3 regions of the Halomonas sp. 5021 genome follow, and region 1 is predicted to be linked to each of the others. Evidence: predicted binding sites of a transcription regulator. Region 1 holds the regulator's gene; each other region holds the start of a gene.
What was found. Region 1 encodes sigma-54, which starts transcription at its own class of promoters, with help from an activator protein. Its sites were predicted from a motif close to TGGCACNNNNNTTGCTNT; they were not measured.
Positions count from the first base shown of each region.

Region 2: the regulator sigma-54 is predicted to act here: its motif matches at 1,448-1,465, upstream of R3F64_RS13510 (formate/nitrite transporter family protein).
Region 3: the regulator sigma-54 is predicted to act here: its motif matches at 795-812, upstream of glnA (glutamate--ammonia ligase).

Region 1 covers NZ_JAXOVU010000001.1:137,146-139,420, forward strand. Annotated here, with positions in the region: gene R3F64_RS00625 (RNA polymerase factor sigma-54) at 52-1,473, opposite strand; gene lptB (LPS export ABC transporter ATP-binding protein) at 1,578-2,275, opposite strand, start outside.
Region 2 covers NZ_JAXOVU010000008.1:62,000-64,274, reverse strand. Annotated here, with positions in the region: gene cynS (cyanase) at 1-411, opposite strand, end outside; gene R3F64_RS13510 (formate/nitrite transporter family protein) at 484-1,296, opposite strand; gene R3F64_RS13505 (MipA/OmpV family protein) at 1,906-2,275, shown strand, end outside.
Region 3 covers NZ_JAXOVU010000004.1:152,146-154,420, forward strand. Annotated here, with positions in the region: gene R3F64_RS09310 (hypothetical protein) at 1-489, opposite strand, end outside; gene glnA (glutamate--ammonia ligase) at 1,028-2,275, shown strand, end outside.

The DNA.
Region 1 (2,275 bases):
TGTAACCCTTTTTGGCGTTAAGCAAAGCCCTTGTGTTGAGTTTCCGTTTGCTTAACGTAAGCGACGCCGTTCGCTGGACGAAGGGATGCCCATGCCTTCGCGGTATTTGGCAACCGTGCGACGTGCCACGTGGATGCCGGCTTCCTCCAGCAGGGTGACCAGACGGCTATCTGACAAAGGTTTGCCGGGGGGTTCTTCCTGAATCAGTTTTTTGAGACGAGCGCGAATGGCCGTGCTGGAGTGGCTGTCGCCGTCCTGGCCACTGATCTGGCTGGAAAAGAAGTATTTAAGCTCGAAAATGCCCCGCGGTGTATGGATGAACTTCTGGGTGGTGACGCGAGAGATGGTCGACTCATGCATCTCTACCGCATCGGCAATATCGGCCAGTATAAGCGGTTTCATGGCCTCTTCGCCGTGTTCGAGAAAGCCGATCTGGCGAGTGATGATTTCGCGGCCGACGCGTAACAGGGTGTCGTTGCGGCTGGAGAGGCTTTTGATCAGCCAGCGGGCTTCCTGCAAGTGATCCTTGAGGAACTGGTTATCATGACTCTTGTCGGCGCGCTTGATCAGGCTAGCGTAGTCGGGTTGAATCCTGAGCTTGGGTAAGGCCTCTGGGTTGAGTTCGAGGTGCCAGCCTTCGTTATCGTGGCGAACCACCAGGTCGGGAATCACGTAGCTATCGTCAGTGGCGCTGTAAACGCTGCCGGGGCGCGGGTCCAGGCTTCTGATCAGTTGGATGACGTCATCGAGTTGCGCATCGTCCAGGCCGAGTCTTCGCTTGAGGAGGCGCTGATCATTTTTACCCAGCGCTTCAAGGAACTGGCGAACCAGACGCCGCGCAGGAATCAGCAGCGGTGTATCACCGGGTAGTGCGGCGAGCTGAAGCATCAGGCATTCGCGAAGATCGCGGGCGAAGATGCCGGTGGGCTCGAACTGTTGCAGTCGCAGTAGAATGGTCTCAACCTCGCGCTGGCTGAGGCCTTCCACGCCCTGGTCTCGCAGTCCTTCGCGGATATCGGCAAGGGGCTGGGTGAGATAACCGTTAGCATCCAGTGCGTCAATCAGGCTCTCGGCCACCAACTGTTCACGTTGGCTCAAATCGGTCATGGCGAGTTGCCAGAGGAGGTGGCCATGCAGCGTTTGCCCGGTGGCCTGGCGCTCGAAGTCAGGTCCCTCGCTACTTGTGCTGCCACTGCCCATCGTATCCTGATAGGTATCTGACCAGTCGCTATCGACGGATAGCTCCTTGGGAATGCTATCTGCCCACTCGCTTGCTTCCGGCTCGCTGTCAGCTTGCTCGCTTTCGCTGAACTCATCTTCCTGCTCGAGCATGGGGTTGGCGTCAAGCGCTTGCTGGATTTCCTGGCGTAAATCGAGCGTTGATAGCTGTAGCAGGGCAATTGCCTGCTGCAGCTGGGGTGTCATGGTGAGCTGAGTGCCGATCCGCAGTTGAAGAGAAGCTTTCATGACCATCTGAGAACCACTCGTTTATCGGAAAGCATCCACCCTAGTGCGAGTTGTGTTTGGGTGCAAGTGCAATAAGTATGCCATCGGCAATAAATATGCCATTGCTGGCTTTAGAGACGGAAATCAGCACCTAGGTAAACGTCACGCACCTCCTGGTTGTCAAGAATAGCGGCCGGCGAACCGCTGGCGATAATATGCCCGTCGCCGACGATATACGCCACATCGCAAATATCCAGCGTTTCACGCACGTTATGATCGGTAATCAATACGCCAATACCTCGCTCCTTCAAGGCGCGGATGATCGACTTGATATCGCCCACGGAGATGGGGTCTACACCTGCGAAAGGCTCATCAAGCAGGATGAACGCAGGCTCTGTCGCGAGGGACCGGGCGATCTCGACGCGGCGCCGTTCGCCTCCGGAAAGGCTCATGCCCATATTGTCGCGGATGTGGGTAATGTGGAACTCTTCCAGGAGTGTTTCCAGGCGTGCTTCGCGTCCGGCTCGATCCAGGTCGTGACGGGTTTGTAAAATGGCCATGATGTTGTCGGCGACGGAGAGTTTGCGAAAGATCGACGCCTCCTGGGGCAAATAGCCAATGCCTGCCTTGGCGCGCTCGTGCATGGGTGCTCGGGAAAGGTCCAGGCTATCAATCCCGACGCTGCCTGCATCTGCCTTGACCAGGCCGACAATCATGTAGAATGAAGTGGTTTTACCGGCGCCGTTGGGGCCGAGCAAACCGACGATGCTGCCTTGTGAGATATCCAGGTTGATGTCTTTTACGACGCGTCGGCGCTTGTAGCTTTTCG
Region 2 (2,275 bases), on a different contig from region 1:
ATTCAGGGTAAGCAGAACACGGTCGCCTTTGGGATCTTCCACCTTATCGACGTCCATGGTGAAATCGATAGCACTCATGATGCCGTCGCCAAACTGCTCCTGCACCACATCCTTGAGTGTCTCGCCATATACGCCGACAACTTCATAGAGCCGATAAATGAAGGGGTCCTGTGGGATGGCTTCATCCCACACCTTGGTCGGGAATGTCACCAGGGCATCGGCAACGTCGCTCTCGACATCCAGCGTGTTGCAGATCTTTTGGGCGATATCGGGGCTGGCGCTGTTCATGCCATAGCAAGCTGACGCTACCCACACAGGCGACATCCCGACAGCGGTGGCGATATCATCCCAGCTCATTTTCTTGCGCGCTTTGGCGGCAAGCAGGGTGTGGCGCATTTCAAGTTTATCCATGAGAGTTCTCCCGTGTGGTAAAGGGCGCATGGCGCCCTGTTTTGTTAGCTGTTTTAAGTCAATGGATCTCGATCAAGATAAATTTTTCTTGGGCTGGGTACGCACGTGGGTGGTGTAAAGAACCAGACCGACCAATGTCAGACCACCGACCAAGTTACCCAGAACCGTAGGGATTTCATTCCACATGATGTATTGATACAGCGTAAATTCAGCGCCCATCATCAGGCCGATCGGGAAGAGGAACATGTTGACCACGGAATGCTCGAAGCCAAGATAGAAGAACACAATGATCGGCATCCACATGGCCATGATCTTGCCGGATACCGTTGTCGAGATGGCGGCACCCACAACCCCCATGGAAACCATCCAGTTGCAGAACATGCCCCTCAGGAAAAGCACAATCCAACCGGCTAGGCCAGCATCCTGGTAACCCACAGTACGGCTTTCACCGACAGACATCATGGTCTGGCCGACGGCGTTGATTTCCTCAGTGCCGCCCATGGTGAAGTTCATATAGCCAAACGTGGCAATGAACAAGGCGCCCCCCAGGTTACCAAGTCCTACCAGCCCCCAGCACCTGAGCATCCGTGGCAGGGTGACCCCGGGTCGTTTATCGAGCCAGGCGATTGGAACCAGCGTGAAAACCCCGGTGAGCAGGTCATAACCCATCAAGTAGAGCATGACAAAGCCCACGGGAAAGAGCAGCGCTCCAATCAGGAAATTACCTGTTTGGGTGGCGATAGTAATGGCGAAAATAACCGCCAACGCCAGGGTGGCCCCCGCCATGAAGGCGCGAATAAGCGTATCCCGGGTGCCCATATAGACTTTCGCTTCACCCTGGTCTACCAGCTTGGTAACAAACTCACTGGGCATTAGATATGACATGAATAGGTTTTCCTGTGTCATTTTCGGTTGATTAACGCCGCGCCTGAATGTCCAGTGTTAGTCCTTTAGTCTTTAGCCCTTTGCGTTAGCTTTTTGAGTTAGCTCTTCGATTGGATCTGGGTATTGCAGGCGCTGAGCTCGTTGTCAGGGTGCTGCATTTGGCATGCCAATTTATTAACTGGAGGGCTGAGAAAATTGTAAAATCGATTTATTTCATTGATTTATTTTTTTTAAGGTCGAATTTATATTTTCCAGTGGTGGGGTGAGAATCAGCCATCGCAAGGCTTGCTCGGTGAGGGCTGCACCACTGAGGGGCACACTTGTGGGCTGTGCACGATCTTGTTGCAAGAAGGCCGCTCTGTCGTTGATTGTCTCGGTGGTAGCGTTGATTCGGTGGGAGAAGTTAAATTGACGGAAATGAAGGCGAATGCTAGCTTACATACATAAATGTATGTTATGCGTGGCTCCTGCGCCACGCTGATCGTCAATCCATTTGCAGCTGGCCATTCCTGGTGAGGAGTTGTCGCTGATTGCTTACGTCAAGGAAGACGGCCTTTGGTTGGTTAAGGCATTGCTTCCAAACCTAAATGATAACAGTGGGTTTTAACCATGAGATCGAGACTATCTGCCCTATCATATTTTACGCTATCCACGTTGCTGATGGTTGCATCGGGTAGCGCTTTGGCCCAGTGGGAAGGCAGCGTTGGCGCCGGTGTATTTAGCGTTCCCGACTATCTGGGTAGCGACAAAAATGAAACGCGTGGCTGGCCAAGTGCCAGCGTTACCTATGGTGATACCTTTTATGCCAGTGTCCGTGATGGTATTGGCTGGAATTTACTTCGCCAGGGAAACTGGAAGGTTTCACCGTTCATCACCTACCTGCCGGGGCGTGATAACGATGGCGAGCTAAGCGGCCTTGACGAGGTAGACGATGGTGCAGCGGCGGGCGTACGTGTCCGCTATTCAAACGGCCCTTGGG
Region 3 (2,275 bases), on a different contig from region 1:
GTCGTGCAGGGCGCTGCGGTCAAGGTCGGGGTCGAAGCCGCCCAGGCGCTCCAACCACGTCCGTCGAACCGCTATGTAGGGCGGCGATTGTAGCGCTGAGGCTAAAAAGCGTTGTAACAGGCGTGCGGGAAAGGTGGGCTCACTGGGGCCGAGCGCGACGGCATCCACGCCGTAGCTATCCAGCATGGGAAACATTGCCACCCAGAGGGTCACCGGCAGGGCCTTGGCGTGGATGGCAAACACCAGCCATTCGGCCTGACTGGTGGCGGCCGCATGGTTCAGCCGCGCACCCAGCGCGGTGCCCGGCAGGGTGGTGCAGTGGGCAGCGAAGCGTTGCTCCATCAGGGTTAACCGGGGGTCACGGAGCAAACTGGTTATCTGCAGTGTGAAAGCGGGATGGTCGGCGGCTGCTAGGTGAATGTTGCGTAAATGGCGGGGCAGTTGGGCACCCGTTACGCTGGTGTCGATAATAAAGCAGACCGACTTCATGGGTTGCCCTCCGGTCTATGTGTCTGGTTTTTGCTTATTGTAACTGATTGTGTATAAAAGTTTACTATAGTCTCTACCGTTTGGCGCGCAAGTAAATTAAGCGGGTGGATTTGGCTGTAATATCGAGTGCACCTCTATGGTGCAATTAAGTCCGTTCTTGCTTATTTGTGGTGCAATAGTTGGCGGCATCGGGTTTTGAATGGACGTTTATGCCTGATATGCAACATGAAGTGGCACCAGAGTGATTTTTAAAGTCATTTAAAAACAACTATTTGCCATTATTTTATGCCATATTGGTGCAAGATTGGCACGCAACCTGCATTATTTGCGGTAGCGGCTAGTAGGTCATAGGCAAATCGCCTGGCGGCGTGCTACAACATTAGCCGGTTTCTATCGCTAGACGTTCTGTTGATGGCAACGGACAAACGTTGAGTGAATAAGCAAGGCAGGCGTGCCATGATGCACGCGACATGTCGAACAACATTTATTGGTAGCTTACTGTCATTAGCTTTAAGCCACGCTCATACCGGAGGACACTATGTCAGCCAAGACTCTCGCGCTAATTGAAGAGCATGATGTTAAGTGGGTAGACCTGCGTTTCACCGACACCCGCGGTAAAGAGCAGCACGTGACCGTGCCTGCCCGCGATGTGGACGAAGAGTTTTTCGAAAACGGTCAGATGTTTGATGGTTCGTCCATCAACGGCTGGAAGGGCATCAACGAATCCGACATGATTCTGCGCCCCGAAGATGGCACTGCCTATCTCGATCCCTTCACTGAAGATGCCACGCTGGTATTGCGCTGTGACATTATCGAGCCGGCCACCATGCAGGGCTATGACCGTGACCCACGCTCCATTGCCAAGCGCGCCGAGGCGTACCTGCAGTCAACCGGTCTTGGCGACACGGCTTTCTTCGGTCCTGAGCCCGAGTTTTTCATCTTTGACGAAGTCCACTGGAAATCCGACATCCAGGGCGCCATGTACAAGATCACGTCTGAAGAAGGTGCATGGGCCACGGACAGCCAGGTAGAAGGTGGCAATCTGGGCCACCGTCCGCGTGTTAAAGGCGGCTACTTCCCGGTTCCACCGGTCGACAGCTTCCACGATATCCGTGGTGCCATGTGTAACACCCTGGAAGCGATCGGCCAGTCGGTAGAAGTTCACCACCACGAAGTTTCCAACGCTGGTCAGAACGAAATCGGTGTGAAGTTCAACACGCTGGTGAAGAAAGCCGACGAAGTTCAGGAAATGAAGTATGTGATCCACAACGTGGCGCATGCCTACGGCAAAACGGCAACCTTCATGCCGAAGCCGCTGGTGGGTGATAACGGTTCGGGCATGCACGTTCACCAGTCGTTCTGGAAGGACGGTACCAACCAGTTCGCAGGCGACGAGTACGCGGGTCTCTCCGAAATGGCGCTTTACTATATTGGCGGCATCATCAAGCACGCCCGTGCCCTGAACGCCTTCACCAACGCTTCTACCAACTCGTACAAGCGCCTGGTACCGGGTTTCGAGGCACCGGTCATGCTGGCTTACAGTGCCCGTAACCGTTCGGCATCCATTCGTATTCCGTACACGGCCAGCCCGAAAGGCAAGCGTGTTGAAACCCGCTTCCCTGACCCGACGGCCAACCCGTACCTGGCTTTTGCGGCGATGCTGATGGCCGGTATCGACGGCATCAAGAACAAGATTCACCCTGGCGACGCCATGGACAAGAACTTGTACGACCTGCCGCCGGAAGAAGGCAAGTCGGTACCCACCGTGGCAAGCAGCCTGGATCAG